Regions from separate parts of the Streptomyces sp. NPDC058880 genome, predicted to be linked through region 1. Evidence: riboswitches for the same ligand, from Rfam matches in the RefSeq annotation. Region 1 holds a riboswitch; the other holds the start of a gene.

What was found. A riboswitch is a leader RNA that binds a small molecule or an ion and turns the genes downstream of it on or off. The one in region 1 is predicted to bind cobalamin.
Region 2: linked by a shared signal. The riboswitch ahead of metE (5-methyltetrahydropteroyltriglutamate--homocysteine S-methyltransferase) and the one ahead of ACFW2G_RS14760 (ribonucleoside-diphosphate reductase subunit alpha) in region 1 are both predicted to bind cobalamin.

What each region holds. Positions count from the first base shown of each region.
Region 1 is NZ_JBHYMC010000020.1:69,630-77,054, forward strand. It holds gene ACFW2G_RS14760 (ribonucleoside-diphosphate reductase subunit alpha) at 1-2,242, opposite strand, end outside; cobalamin riboswitch at 2,377-2,506, opposite strand; gene ACFW2G_RS14765 (GNAT family N-acetyltransferase) at 2,551-3,048, opposite strand; partial or broken gene ACFW2G_RS14770 (Uma2 family endonuclease) at 3,126-3,712, shown strand; gene ACFW2G_RS14775 (CstA-like transporter-associated (seleno)protein) at 3,760-3,957, opposite strand; gene ACFW2G_RS14780 (carbon starvation CstA family protein) at 3,954-6,179, opposite strand; gene ACFW2G_RS14785 (GntR family transcriptional regulator) at 6,307-7,071, opposite strand; gene ACFW2G_RS14790 (extracellular solute-binding protein) at 7,361-7,425, shown strand, end outside.
Region 2 is NZ_JBHYMC010000015.1:125,729-133,153, forward strand. It holds gene ACFW2G_RS12205 (nitrous oxide reductase family maturation protein NosD) at 1-354, shown strand, start outside; gene ACFW2G_RS12210 (methyltransferase) at 390-1,478, shown strand; gene ACFW2G_RS12215 (acyl carrier protein) at 1,582-1,836, opposite strand; gene ACFW2G_RS12220 (SchA/CurD-like domain-containing protein) at 1,849-3,033, opposite strand; gene ACFW2G_RS12225 (FAD-dependent oxidoreductase) at 3,182-4,837, shown strand; cobalamin riboswitch at 4,984-5,209, shown strand; gene metE (5-methyltetrahydropteroyltriglutamate--homocysteine S-methyltransferase) at 5,386-7,425, shown strand, end outside.

The DNA.
Region 1 (7,425 bases):
ACGTGGTCTTCAGGCCCTGCTTCCAGGCGTACGCGTACATCGAGCTGAGCTTGCCGATGGTGGGCGTCTCCAGGAACAGGTTCAGCGACTGCGACTGGTCCAGGAACGGCGTACGGGCCGCCGCCATGTCGATCAGGCCGCGCTGCGGGATCTCCCACGCCGTGCGGTACAGCTCGCGCACCTCGGCCGGGATCCAGCTGAAGCCCTGGACCGAGCCGGAGGATTCGCGCAGCGCCTCGCGGGTCTGGGAGTCCCACACGCCGAGCTTCTTCAGTTCCTCCACCAGGTAGCCGTTCACCTGGAGGAACTCGCCCGACAGGGTCTCGCGCTTGAACAGGTTGGAGACCTGCGGCTCGATGCACTCGTACACGCCGGCGATCGAGGCGATCGTGGCCGTCGGGGCGATCGCCAAGAGCAGGGAGTTGCGCAGGCCCGTCGTGGCGACGCGGGCGCGCAGCGCGTCCCAGCGCTCCGGCCAGTTCAGCTCGACGTCGTAGTGGTCCGGGTGCAGGACGCCGCGGGCGGTGCGGGTCTGCTCCCAGGCCGGCAGCGGGCCGCTGCGCTCGGCGAGGTCACTGGAGGCCTCGTACGCGGCCAGCATGATGCGCTCGGAGAGCTTGGTCGACAGGGCCTTCGCCTCGGGGGAGTCGAAGGGCAGCTTCAGCTTGAAGAAGACGTCCTGGAGGCCCATCGCGCCCAGGCCCACCGGGCGCCAGCGGGCGTTGGAGCGGCCGGCCTGCTCGGTCGGGTAGAAGTTGATGTCCACCACGCGGTCGAGGAAGGTCACCGCGGTGCGGACGGTCTCGTCCAGGCGCTCCCAGTCGATCTCGCCCGTCTCCGGGAGCACGAAGGCGCCCAGGTTGACCGAGCCGAGGTTGCAGACGGCCGTCTCGCCGTCGTTGGTGACCTCGATGATCTCGGTGCAAAGGTTCGAGGAGTGCACGACCGTGCCCGGTTCGGCGGTCTGGTTCGCCGTGCGGTTGGAGGCGTCCTTGAAGGTCATCCAGCCCTGGCCGGTCTGCGCGAGGGTGCGCATCATCCGGCCGTACAGGTCGCGGGCGGGCATGGTCTTGCGGGCCAGGCCGTCGGCCTCGGCCTTGCGGTAGGCGGCGTCGAACTCGTCGCCCCACAGGTCGACCAGCTCGGGCACGTCGGCCGGGGAGAACAGCGACCACTCGGCGTCGGCGTTCACGCGGCGCATGAACTCGTCCGGAACCCAGTGCGCAAGGTTGAGGTTGTGGGTGCGGCGCTGGTCCTCACCGGTGTTGTCGCGGAGCTCCAGGAACTCCTCGATGTCCGCGTGCCAGGTCTCCAGGTAGACCGCGGCGGCACCCTTGCGGCGGCCGCCCTGGTTCACGGCGGCGACGGAGGCGTCGAGGGTCTTCAGGAACGGCACGATGCCGTTGGAGTGGCCGTTGGTGCCGCGGATCAGCGAACCGCGCGCGCGGATGCGGGAGTACGACAGGCCGATGCCGCCCGCGTGCTTCGACAGGCGCGCGACCTGGTGGTAGCGGTCGTAGATCGAGTCGAGCTCGTCCAGCGGGGAGTCCAGCAGGTAGCAGGAGGACATCTGCGGGTGCCGGGTACCGGAGTTGAAGAGCGTGGGGGAGGAGGGCAGGTAGTCGAGACGGCTCATCAGCCGGTACAGCGAGGCCACTTCCTCGACGGCCTGGACGCTCTCGTCCGCGGCGAGACCGCATGCCACGCGCAGCATGAAGTACTGCGGGGTCTCGATGACCTGACGGGTGATCGGGTGGCGCAGCAGGTAGCGGCTGTGCAGAGTGCGCAGGCCGAAGAAGCCGAAGCGGTCGTCGGCGCCCTCGGCGAGCGTGTGCTCGACCAGCGCGTCGAGGCGGCTCGCGTGCGTGCGCACGAACTCGGCGGTGCGGTCGGCGATGAGGCCCTCGCGGTGGCCGACCTCGACCGAGGCGGAGAAGGAGGTGGAGCCCTGGCTCGCGGCCTCCTCGCGCACGGCCAGCGTCAGCAGGCGGGCGGCGAGCCTGGAGTAGGCGGGGTCCTCGGAGATGAGGCCGGCCGCGGACTCGGTTGCCAGGGCGCGCAGTTCGGCCTCGTCGGCGGCGGAGCTGCGGCCGCGGAGCGCTGCGGCCGCGACGCGGCCGGGGTCGGTGTCGGGAAGGTCCGCCGTAAGTTCGGTGAGGGTACGCAGCAGCGTGGCCCCCGGGCCCTCGGTGTTGTCGCCAGAAACGGACTCGGCGCGCGGTGCGGAAGGCGCGATGGTCACGGCGGGAGCTCTCCCTCGCTCGGCCCGGTCGTCGGCGGGCGGGCGCGGGCGCATGCGGGCGTGGCAGGAGGGCACACCGCATGGCGTCCACCGGCCCAACCGCGAGGCCCGGACGTGTCGGCACCCGGGTCGGTCGATCCGGGCGCGCTGACGGCAGGTCATCGGACTTGGCGTCCGGATGTCGGACACTTCATACCGTTGCGGGACAGTTCCGGATTCCCACCGGATTCCCCTGCGGCGACAGCAGGCATGAGCATACATGTGGGGGCGCCCTTGTGTGGCACCCCCAACATGTAGTGTCGGCGTGGCTACAGCTTGAGTCGGTACGTAAGGAGTTTCAGGCCCTCGATGGGCGCCCAGTCCCGCTCCGGAGTGCGCTCGAAGCCCAGTCGTACGTAGATCCGGTGCGCCCCGGCCATGCTGTGCTGGGTGGAGAGCACGAGGCCCGTGACGCCCTCGATCGCCCGCGCCCGCTCGACGCAAGCCCGCACCAGGGCCTCGCCGACGCCCCGGCCGCGGGCCGCGTGGGCCACCGCGAGCATCCGGAACTCGGCCTCGTCGGGGCCGGCGATATCGGCGAGCGGGCTGCCGGGTGCGGCGAAGGTCACCCCGCCGAGCACCCGCCCGTCGTGCTCGGCGACGAGCACCTCGGCCCGGGCGGCCCGCCCGGCCACGTCGCGCAGCACGTGCAGGTACGGGTCGTCCTCGTTGAAGTCCAGGTGCCCGTCGGCGAGGTAGGCCTGCGCCGTGATCTCGCCCAGCGTCTCGTAGTCGGCGGGCACCGCCGTTCTGATCACCATGTCCATGCGGTCGAGTGTGCAGGACGCCTCCGGCGGGCGGCGCTATCGTCGGAGGCAGCACCGTCGAGGAAGGTGAGCGAGGCATGCCCGTGATGACCGACAGGCCCCACATGCTGACCGAGGACTTCGAGGCTGTCGCGCGCGCATAGCCGCCAGAGAGGTCGAAGGTCTGCGGCTGGAGTTCATCGACGGGGTCATCAGGAGCAAGGCAGTGCCGGACGGAGATCACGACCGCATCGTTCTGTGGCTCGCACGCATCTGCATGCAGCACCGGCCCGAGCTGTGGCTTCACGTGGAGCGGGGGTTGGCTGTGGGGGACTACCGCCCGGGTCGCGCCCGTCCCGATGCCGCTCTCGCGGTCGATGACGCGTTTGTCGGCCAGGGTGAGTGGGCCGACCCCGCTCCGGTCCTGATGGTCGTAGAGGTCACCTCGTACGACACCGACACGGACCGGCGTGATCGCGTCGAGAAGCCCCTCGCCTACGCCCAGACGGGCATCCCCGTATACCTGCTCATCGACCGGGAGGCGTGCGACGTGACCGTGTTCAGTGAACCGGACGGCCGCAGGTATGCGAACACCCGTACGGTGGAGTTCGGGAACGACGTTGAGCTCCCCGATCCGGTCAACGTCACCCTCCGGACCGAGGTTCTCAAGGACTGGGCGCGCTGAGGAACGCCGGAAGGCCCCGCCGGACGCGACGGAGCCCTCCACCTGTGTCAGCAGCAGCGGAAGCCCTCGCGGGGGTCCGCCTCCCGGGCGTCCGTGCGGGCGCGTTCGAAGGCGCGGCGGGTGAGGACCTCCGCGTCCGGGTCGTGGGAGCGGGCGTGGGCCACGTACCGGTCGTAGGCGGCCTCCCCGGAGAACTCCCGTACGTAGAACCGCGCCCTGGCCAGCACGCCGCGTACGCCGCTCACGCCACCGGCTCCTTGACCTGCCCGCCGCCCGCGTCGCGGTCCGCCGCGGCGGCGAGCTGGGCCCGCTCCTCGGCGGTGGCGATCAGGCCGGCCGGGGCGACGATCTTCGACTCGGTCCACGGGACCTCGGAGAGCGTCACCGATCCCGGGTCGCGGACGGCCCTGACGCAGGTCCGGAGCGCGTCCGCGAGGACCACGACGATCAGGGCCGCGAAGAGTGCGCACAGCACGCCGTCGACCGTGGCGTTGGTGACGATCGTGTGCATGTCGTCCATGTTCTTCGCCGGGGCCAGCACCTTGTCGGCGTCGATGCCCGCCTGGTACTTGTCGCGCTGGGCGAAGAAGCCGACCTTCACGTCCTCGGAGAACACCTTCTGGTAGCTGGCGGTGAGGGTCACCGTGGCGTCCCAGACCAGCGGTACGCCCGTCACCCAGGCCCACTTCAACCGCCCGGACTTGACCAGCAGCGTGGTGCAGACGGCCAGCGCGACCGCGGCGAGCAGCTGGTTGGCGATGCCGAAGAGGGGGAAGAGCTGGTTGATGCCGCCCAGCGGGTCCTTGATGCCGACCCAGAGGAAGTAGCCCCACGCGCCGACCACGATCGCGCTCGCGAACCACACTCCGGGCTTCCAGCTGACGTCCCTGAAGGACTTGTGGACGTTGCCGAGGGTGTCCTGGAGCATGAACCGGCCCACGCGGGTGCCCGCGTCGAGCGTCGTCAGGATGAAGAGGGCCTCGAACATGATCGCGAAGTGGTACCAAAAGGCCTTCATCCCGGCGCCGCCGAAGACGGAGGAGAAGATCTCCGACATTCCGAGTGCGAAGGTCGGTGCGCCGCCCGTCCGCGACAGCAGGCTGGCTTCCTCGACGTCCTTGGCGGCCTGGGTGAGCGCTTCGGGCGAGATGGCGAATCCGAAGTCCGTCACCGCCTGCGAGGCCGACTCGACGGTGGTGCCGATGATTCCGCCGGGGGAGTTGACCGCGAAGAACAGGCCCGGCTCGATGATGCAGGCCGTGATGATCGCCATGACCGCGACGAACGACTCGGTCAGCATGGCGCCGTAGCCGATCATGCGGACCTGGGTCTCCTTCTGGATCATCTTCGGCGTGGTGCCCGAGGAGACCAGGGCGTGGAAGCCCGAGAGGGCACCGCACGCGATGGTGATGAAGACGAACGGGAACATCGACCCGGCGAAGACCGGGCCGTCGCCGCGGGCCGCGAAGTCGGTGATCGAGGGCATCTTCAGCGTCGGCATCGCGATGACCACGCCGATCGCGAGGAGTGCGATGGTGCCGACCTTCATAAAGGTGGAGAGGTAGTCGCGGGGCGCGAGCAGCATCCACACCGGCAGCACCGAGGCCAGGAAGCCGTACACCACCATCCAGATGACGAGCGTCTCCTTCTCCAGGGTGAAGGTCCCGGCGAAGGAGGACTCGGCGACCCAGCCGCCCGCGACGATGGCGAGCAGCAGCAGGGCCACGCCGATGAGGGACACCTCGGTGACCCGGCCCGGCCGCAGGACACGCAGGTAGAAGCCCATGAAGACGGCGATCGGGATGGTCATGCCGATGGAGAAGACGCCCCAGGGCGAGTGCGCCAGGGCGTTGACGATGACCAGGGCCAGCACCGCCAGCAGGATGATCATGATGGCGAACACCGCGACGAGGGCGGCGGCCCCGCCCACGGGGCCGATCTCGTCCCGCGCCATCTGGCCGAGCGAACGGCCGTTGCGGCGGGTCGAGAAGAACAGCGTCACCATGTCCTGGACGGCACCGGCGAAGATCACGCCGGCGACGATCCAGATGGTCCCGGGCAGGTAGCCCATCTGCGCGGCGAGCACGGGACCGACGAGCGGGCCGGCGCCGGCGACGGCGGCGAAGTGGTGGCCGAAGAGCACCCGTCGGTCGGTGGGGTGGAAGTCGACACCGTTGTCGAGGCGTTCGGCCGGGGTGGCCCGGGTCGCGTCGACCTTCAGTACGCGGTGCGCGATGAAGCGGGCGTAGAAGCGGTAGGCGATGGCGTACGAGCCCAGCGCGGCGGCCAGCAGCCAGGCCGCGGAGACCTCCTCGCCGCGCGAGAGCGCCAGCACGCCCCAGCCGATGGCGCCGACGAGGGCCACGGCCACCCAGGCGGCGATGGCCTTGGGGGAGGAGGGCGAGCCCGCGGGTGCTCCCGGACTCGCCGTGCCCCGTTGTGCCCCTGTTGCTTCCGATCCAGGCATGATCTCTCGTCCCCTCGTCGATCATCTGCGTAAGCAGGCGGAATCTACGGGGGATCACCGGGTGAACGTAAGACCCCGTCCGCATTCCGATCGCACGATTCCGGTACGCGGGGCGGGGCCACGGGCGTCAGACGGCGGGGCGCTTGAGCCTGGCGACGAACTTGTAGCGGTCGCCGCGGTACACCGACCGCACCCACTCCACCGGTTCGCCGTCGGCGTCCAGGGAGTGCCGGGAGAGCATCAGCATCGGCAGCCCGACATCGGTGCCGAGCAGGCCGGCCTCGCGCGGAGTGGCCAGCGAGGTCTCGATCGTCTCCTCGGCCTCTGCCAGGTGGACGTCGTACACCTCTGCCAGGGCGGTGTAGAGGGAGGTGTACTTGGCCAGTGAGCGGCGCAGCGCGGGGAAGCGCTTGGCCGAGAGGTGGGTGGTCTCGATGGCCATCGGCTCGCCACTGGCCAGGCGAAGCCGCTCGATGCGCAGCACCCGCCCACCAGTGTTGATCTTGAGCAGTCCGGCGAGGGTGTCGTCCGCGGTCACGTAGCCGATGTCCAGGAGCTGAGAGGTCGGCTCCAGGCCTTGGGCCCGCATGTCCTCGGTGTAGGAGGTCAGTTGCAGGGCCTGGGAGACCTTCGGCTTGGCGACGAACGTGCCTTTGCCTTGGATCCGCTCCAGGCGTCCCTCTACGACCAGTTCCTGGAGGGCCTGCCGGACGGTGGTCCGGGACGTGTCGAACTCGGCCGCGAGCGTGCGCTCCGGCGGTACCGGCGTCCCGGGCGGCATGGTTTCGGTCATGTCGAGCAAGTGCCGCTTGAGTCGGTAGTACTTGGGTACCCGGGCCGTGCGCGTGGCTGCCCCGCCGTCCGGCTCCGTGAGTGCCCCTTCGGTGGCCATCGCCGCCCGCCTTCCCGACTCCAGTTTCGCTGCCGTCACCGGCTCCTCCGATATGTGCGGTCACATCGTGACACGTAAGGGGGGACAGGCCTTCTCTCCCCCCAGGTGTCGGTCCGATAACGGACCGGGCACCTGCTCATTAGACCCTTGACACCCCTAAAGGTCTAGGCCAAGCTCCAGCTACTGGTCTACACCAATATGGATCAGATCCCAGCCCCACGGCAGTACTTCGCGTATGTCACCGCGGCGGGCAAGGGAAGTGCAGGCAGGCATCCCTGAGGAGGGTGGCGTGAAGCGCAAGCTCATCGCGGCGGTTGGAGTCGCGGGCATGGTGATCGGCCTCGCGGCGTGCGG
Region 2 (7,425 bases), on a different contig from region 1:
GAGCCCGGCGCCGGAGACCTGACCATCCGCGGCAACCGCATCCACGAGAACAACAAGTTCTGCAAGGGCAGCAGCCGCCTCCCCGACATCCAGGGCGTCGGGGTCGTCCTCACCGGGGCAGAAGAGACGATCGTACGTTCGAACTCCATCCGCGGGAACGTCGGATCCTCCCCGCTGTCGGGCGGAATCCTGCTGTTCAAGAGCTTCGTGGGCGCGACGAACACCGACAACGTCATCGAGGACAACGTGGTGCGGGACAACCGGCCGGCCGACCTGGCCAACCAGGGAGCCGGTTCGGGCAACCGGTTCCTCAACAACCGGTGCGACACCTCCGTGCCCACCGGCATGTGCTGACCCGTGTTCCCCCTCATCAGGAGAATGGAGGCCGTATGACCACGCTGAGTTCCACCCCCGCCCCCACGCCGGCTCCCGTCCCCGCCCCGAACGCAGGCCCCCCGCACACGCCCCCGCCCGCCATGCGCCTGCGCGAGCTCGCCTTCGGAGCGGCCGTCGCCGCCGCCGTACGGGCCGCGGCCCGCCTCCGGGTCGCCGACGCCCTCGGGGAGTCGCCCGCCACCCCCGCCGACCTCGCGGCCGCCGTGCACGCGGAGCCGAAGCCCCTGCAACGGCTGCTCCGCGCCCTGTCCTGCCACGGCATCTTCGCCGAGACCGAGGACGGGAGCTTCGTCCACACCGAGATGTCGCGGCTGCTGCGCGAGGACGACCCGCACAGCCTCCGGCACATCTCCCTGTGGTGCACGGAGCCGTGGACCTGGCAGGCCTGGCCGCGACTGGACGACGCGGTGAGCACCGGTGACGGCGCGAGCATCTTCCACGACCTGTTCGGCAAGGGCTTCTTCGACTACCTGCACGAGGACGCCCACGAGTCGGCGCACGTCTTCAACCGCGCCATGACCACCTCCAGCGTGCAGTCCGCGCTGGATGTCGCGGACCTCCTCGACCTGACCGGCGTCTCGGTGGTCGCGGACATCGGCGGCGGCCAGGGCCACGTGCTGGCCAGCCTGCTCGAGAAGCACCCCACCGTACGGGGGCACCTGCTCGACCTGCCCGGGGTGGTCGCCAAGGCCGATCCCCGACTCCTGGACGGCGGCCCCCTGGCCGACCGGACGGGCATCGTCCCCGGCGACTGCCGCGAGGCCGTCCCCGTCGAGGCCGACCTCTACATCATCAAGAACATCCTCGAATGGGACGACGAGAGCACCCGCAGATGCCTGCGCAACGTCGTCGCCGCGGCCCGCCCCGGAGCCAGGGTCGTCGCCATCGAGAACCTGGTCGACGACACGCCGTCCATGCGGTTCACCACAGCCATGGACCTGATGCTGCTGCTCAACGTCGGCGGTGCCAAGCACACCAAGGAGAGCCTGCGCACCCGCCTGGCCGACGCCGGACTGGTGCTCGGGGACATCCGACCCGTCAACGCGTACCTGCACGCCTTCGAGTGCACCGTGCCCGGGTGATCCTCCCGTCCGGTACGCGTCACGACGCCCCGGGACCGGCGGTGGGCCGGCCCCGGGGCGTCGTCCTGCGTACCGGACGGCGGCGCCTGTCCGCCCGTACGCGTCAGGTTCCGGCCAGCGCGCTGTTGACGAGGTCGAGGAACTCGCGCGGCGACTTGCACTGGTCCGCACCGGCGGGCAGCGCCCGGCCGTGCCGGTTCTCCAGCTCGCCGACGATGCCGAGCAGCCCGAGGGAGTCGAGCCCCCACTCGTCGAACTGCGCGTCGGGCCGGGTCGCCATTGCGGCGGGGTCGACGGCGATCCCCGCACCCTTCTTCATCAGCGCGGCCAGTTCTTCCACGGTCAGTCGGTCGGTCATGACGGCCTCTCCTCAGGCTCGGTCCGGCGAACGCCGGTCGGTGATCAGGCGCATCTCAGAGCGCTCCAGGAAGCGTGAGATCTCCTGGTGGGTGGTGGGGACGCCGTCCTTGGCGCTGTCCAGCAGGCGCGCGAGGACCGCCGCCTTGTGGCCGCCCTCGACGCCGAGCGTCAGGGCCGGCCGGGCGTCGTGCGGCCCGCGCAGGTCGAGAAGGCGGACGACGACGTCGTCGCGCTGGAATACGGTGCTCGCCTCGATGGGGCTCGCCGCGTCGTCCACGGCGGCCTCGTCCTGCGCGGCGAGCAGCCGGGCGAGTTCCATGCCGCACCCCTTCTTGGCGGGATGGAACAGCGCGTGCCGTGCGAGGTCCGGGCTCTCGCCGCCGCCCGCCGCCACGTGGTGCACCGCGGGGAGCGCCGCACGGGTGAAGAAGGTCCGGGCCGAACCGGGGTCGCTGAGATCCCGGTCCTGCTCCAGGTAGGGATTGATGGCCTCCTCCAACGCCCTGACCTGGGGCTGCAGGGCCACGTGGCGCAGCGCCGCGAGCAGGTCGCCCTCGACCTCGACGGCCCGCACGACGCGGTTGCCGTGCATGAAGAGCGAGGTGCGCCGCAGCCGGGTGTGCTCGTCGACCTGCGCCTGTGGGGACGCGTACCCGCTGAGCAGCTCCGCCACGACGGCCTCGCTGCCCGGCTTGACCGTGAAGGTCAGGGCGTGGCGCACCACACCGTCGCCGCGCCTCGGGGAGACCCGGAGACGGCCTCCGGAGCGGTCCGGGCCGTCCACGGAAGCCGGGGCGAAGCCGTGGCCGGCGGACGCGCCGGGGGAGAAGGCTACGGCGGACGGACCGGGGTCCCGGCCGGTCTCCCGCAGCACGCTGAATCTCAGCGAGCGGGTGTCCCGCACGCAGCCGTGCAACGGCTGGACCGAGGCGACGTGCTCCTCGCTGTTGACCCAGGCCAAGAACCGCGGTGCGCTCTCCCATTCACTGGTGATCAGCCACTGTGACGGATTCTCGATCGACTGGCACAGCTCGTCCCGGATGTGCCCGGGAACGCAGGAGACCTGCTTGTGGAGGTTCTCGTAGACCTCCAGGAACTGGTTCTGCGCGCCGTCGTACAGATCCAGCAGCAGCACGACCCGAAGTCGCGAGTCGTCGAAGGCGGACTGGGATATCCGTTCCGACAAGGCTGTCATCGTTCACACTCCTTCGAGACCACACGGTCGCCACGGGACGGCGCCACCCGAACCGATCGTGGTCCGGTGGCCCCGTCGGCGCGAGAGGAGAGAACCAAGCGGGTGAACGAGCGAGCGAACCCCCTTCGTAGAGGGCATGGAAGAGCACATGAAGGAAAACGTCGACCACCGCGTCCCGGTCCTCATCGTGGGCGGCTCGCTGGTGGGCCTGTGCACCTCGCTGTTCCTCGGCCGTCATGGGATCACGCACATGCTGGTCGAGAAGCATGCGGGAACCTCGCTCCACCCGCGTGGACGCGGTATCAACGTCCGCACGATGGAGCTGTTCCGGGTCGCCGGGGTCGAGGACCGGATCCGCGGGGCCGCCTCGGTGCTGGCCGACAACCACGGCATCCTGCAGGGCGGCTCGCTCACTGGTGACGACCAGGAGTGGTTGTTCGAGCAGATCGACCCGGGTGGCGCACTGGCGCGGTTCAGCCCGTCGACCTGGTGCCTGTGCAGCCAGAACGACATCGAGCCGGTTCTGATGTCGGTGACGCCAAGGCTCGGAGCGGACCTGCGGTTCTCCACCGAGCTGCTCTCCTTCGAACAGGACGGGAGCGGGGTCACCGCGATCGTCAAGAACCGCGAGACGGGCGAGGAGAGCACGGTGCGCGCCGACTACCTCGTCGCCGCCGACGGGCCCCGCAGCCCCGTGCGCGAACAGCTCCGCATCGGCCGGAGCGGCTCCGGCGACCTGTTCCACAACGTCAGCATCACCTTCCGGTCCCGGATGCTCGCGGACGTGGTCGGCGACCGGCGTTTCATCGTCTGCTATCTGACCAGGCCCGACGCCGACGGGGCGTTGCTGCCCGTCGACAACCGCGAGCGGTGGGTCTTCCACGCCCCCTGGCATCCCGACCGGGGCGAGACGCTGGAGGACTTCACCGACGAGCGCTGCGTCGAGCACATCCGGCGTGCCGTCGGCGCGCCCGACCTGGACGTCGAGATCACCGGGAAGGCGCCCTGGCACGCCGCCGAGCGCGTCGCCCAGCGGTACGCGGCCGGCCGGGTCTTCCTCGCCGGCGACTCCGCCCACGAGATGTCGCCCACCGGTGCCTTCGGCTCCAACACGGGCATCCAGGACGCGCACAACCTCGCCTGGAAGCTCTCCGCGGTGCTGGACGGAGCCGCGGGCCCCGGGCTGCTGGAGACGTACGAGGCCGAGCGGCTCCCGGTGGCGCGGGCGACGAGCGAGCGGGCCTCGGCCCGCTCGGCCGAGCACAGCCACCCGGGCTACGAACCGGACCCCGAGTCCGTCCCCGAGGCGCCCGCGCGCGGCGGCCGGCAGAACGGGGTCCTGTCCGTGGCCATGGGATACCGCTACCCCCACGGCGCGGTGGTGGGAGCCGACCCGGACCTGCCGGTCGTGCCGGACCGCATGCGGCTGTGCGGGGACCCGGGCTCGCGCGCCCCGCACCTGTGGTTGCGCGACCGGGTGGCGGGGACGCGCAGGTCCACCGTCGACCTCTACGAGCGGTCCTTCGTCCTGCTCAGCTCCGAGGGCACCCCGTGGAGCGGCGCGGCCGAATCGGTCGCCAAGCGGATGAGCGTCCGGCTCGACGCCTACGGGATCGGCACCGGCCCGGAGGCCGACTTGGTTGCGGAGGACGGCGCCGACTGGGCCGAGGCGCACGGCGCCACCCCGGCCGGGGCGGTCCTGGTGCGCCCGGACGGCTTCGTGGCCTGGCGCTCGGTGGAGGCGGTGGCGGACCCGGAATCCGTCCTCCACAAGGTCCTCACCACCGTGCTGGACCGCCGCTGACCTCCGGCCCGCGCCCGCGGACGCAGCAGGGCGCCGCCCCACGGAAGTCCGCGGGGCGGCGCCCGTCGAGTACGGCGACGGCCCACGGCGTCTCATCCGGGCATCCGAATACTGGACAACTCTGCCCGCCGCCGGGCAACGGCATCTAGTCTGGCCGGGCAGCTGGTTCGCCCCGTCCGCCAGACGGGATGCGTCGTAAGAGGGAACCCGGTGGGAATCCGGGACTGCCCCGCAGCGGTGAGCGGGAACGACCGCCGTCATACGCACTGGGACCGCGACAGGTTCTGGGAAGCGACGGCCAGTAGGTGCCCGCCGGGAGACCGGCAGGCGCGCCCGCGAGTCCGAAGACCTGCCCGTTGCCCGCGCGCGACCCGTCGTGCGCGGAGATCCCGGTGACCTCGTGGGCGGGTCGGCGACACATCAGGCGGGCGACCGCGGGCGCATACGCACGCGCACCGCAAACCGGTCGAGGTCCCTCCTGTCCGTCATCCCTTCGCGCTCCCGACCCGCACCGGGTCCACAGGAGACAGCTCGCGAAGGAGAGTTCCGTGACCAGCAAGACCCCCGCCCCCGCCGTCCGGACCGGTGCCGCCACCGTGTACGGCTACCCGCGCCAGGGCCGGAACCGGGAACTGAAGAAGGCAGTCGAGGGCTACTGGAGCGGCCGGGTCGGTGCCGAAGCCCTCCGGGGCGCGGCCCGAGAACTGCGCCGAACCAACTGGCAGCAGCTGACCGACGCCGGTATCACCGAGGTGCCCACCGGCGACTTCTCGTACTACGACCATGTGCTGGACGCCAGTCTCATGGTCGGCGCCGTTCCCGCACGCCACCGCGCCGCCGTCGAAGCGGACGCCCTGGACGGCTACTTCGCCATGGCGCGCGGCACCCAGGACGTGGCGCCGCTGGAGATGACCAAGTGGTTCGACACCAACTACCACTACCTGGTGCCGGAACTGGGCCCGGACACCGTCTTCACCGCCGACTCCTCCCGGCAGGTGGCCGAGTTCGAGGAGGCACGCGCACTCGGCCACACCGCCCGCCCGGTGCTGGTCGGGCCCGTGACCTACCTGCTGCTGGCCAAGCCCGCCCCCGGTGTGGCGGCCGGTTTCGACCCCCTCGCCCTGCTCGACCGTCTGCTCCCCGTGTACGCACGCGTCCTCGCGGACCTGCGTGCGGCCGGTGCCGAGTGGGTCCAGTTGGACGAGCCCGCCCTCGTGCAGGACCGCACCCCCGCCGAACTGAGCGCCGCCGCCCGCGCCTACCGCGTGCTCGGCGCCGCGGCCGACCGGCCCAGGCTGCTCGTGGCCTCGTACTTCGACCGGCTCGGTGCGGCCCTGGAAGTGCTGGCCAAGGCCCCGGTGGACGGGCTCGGGCTGGACTTCACCGGCGCGGCCGCCGCCAACCTCGACGACCTCGCCGCCGTCGGCGGCCTGCCCGGCAAGCGCCTGGTCGCGGGTGTCGTCAACGGCCGCAACGTCTGGATCAACGACTTCGAGAAGTCCCTCGGCACGCTCGGCACCCTCCTCGGCCTCGCCGGCAGCGTCGACGTGGCCGCTTCCTGCTCGCTGCTCCACGTCCCGCTGGACGCCTCCGCCGAACGGGACATCGACCCGCAGGTCAGGCGCTGGCTCGCCTTCGCCCGGCAGAAGACCGCCGAGATCGCCACGCTCGCCCGCGGACTCGCCCGCGGCACGGACGCCATCGCGGCCGAACTCGCCGCGAACCGGGCCGACCTGGCCTCCCGGACTCACTCGTCCGTCACCCGGGACCCCGCCGTCCGTGCCCGCACCGCGGACGTCACCGAAGCCGACGGCCGCCGCTCCCAGCCCTACGAGGAGCGGGCCGCCGCCCAGCGCGCCCGCCTCGGGCTGCCGCTGTTGCCCACGACCACCATCGGATCGTTCCCTCAGACCGCCGAACTGCGCAACGCCCGCGCCGATCTGCGGGCCGGCCGCATCGACACCGCCGGCTACGAGGAGCGCATCAGGGCGGAGATCCGGGAGGTCCTGGACTTCCAGGAGAAGGCGGGCATCGACGTGCTGGTGCACGGAGAGCCCGAACGGGGCGACATGGTCCAGTACTTCGCCGAGCAGCTGACCGGCTACCTCGCCCCGCGACACGGCTGGGTTCAGTCCTACGGCACCCGCTACGTCCGCCCGCCCGTCCTGGCGGGGGACGTCTCCCGCCCCGACCCGATGACCGTCCGCTGGACGGCGTACGCGCAGTCGCAGACGGCGAAGCCGGTCAAGGGCATGCTCACCGGGCCCGTCACCATGCTCGCCTGGTCCTTCGTCCGTGACGACCAGCCGCTCGCGGACACCGCCCGGCAGGTTGCGCTGGCCCTGCGCGACGAGGTCAACGACCTGGAGGCCGCCGGGACCTCCGTGATCCAGGTGGACGAGCCCGCGCTGCGGGAGACGCTGCCGCTGCGCGGCGCCGACCGCGCGGCCTACCTCGCCTGGGCCACCGAGTCCTTCCGGCTCACCACGGCGGGCGTCCGGCCGGACACCCAGATCCACACGCACATGTGCTACGCCGAGTTCGGCGACATCCTCGGGGCCATCGGGGACCTCGACGCCGACGTCATC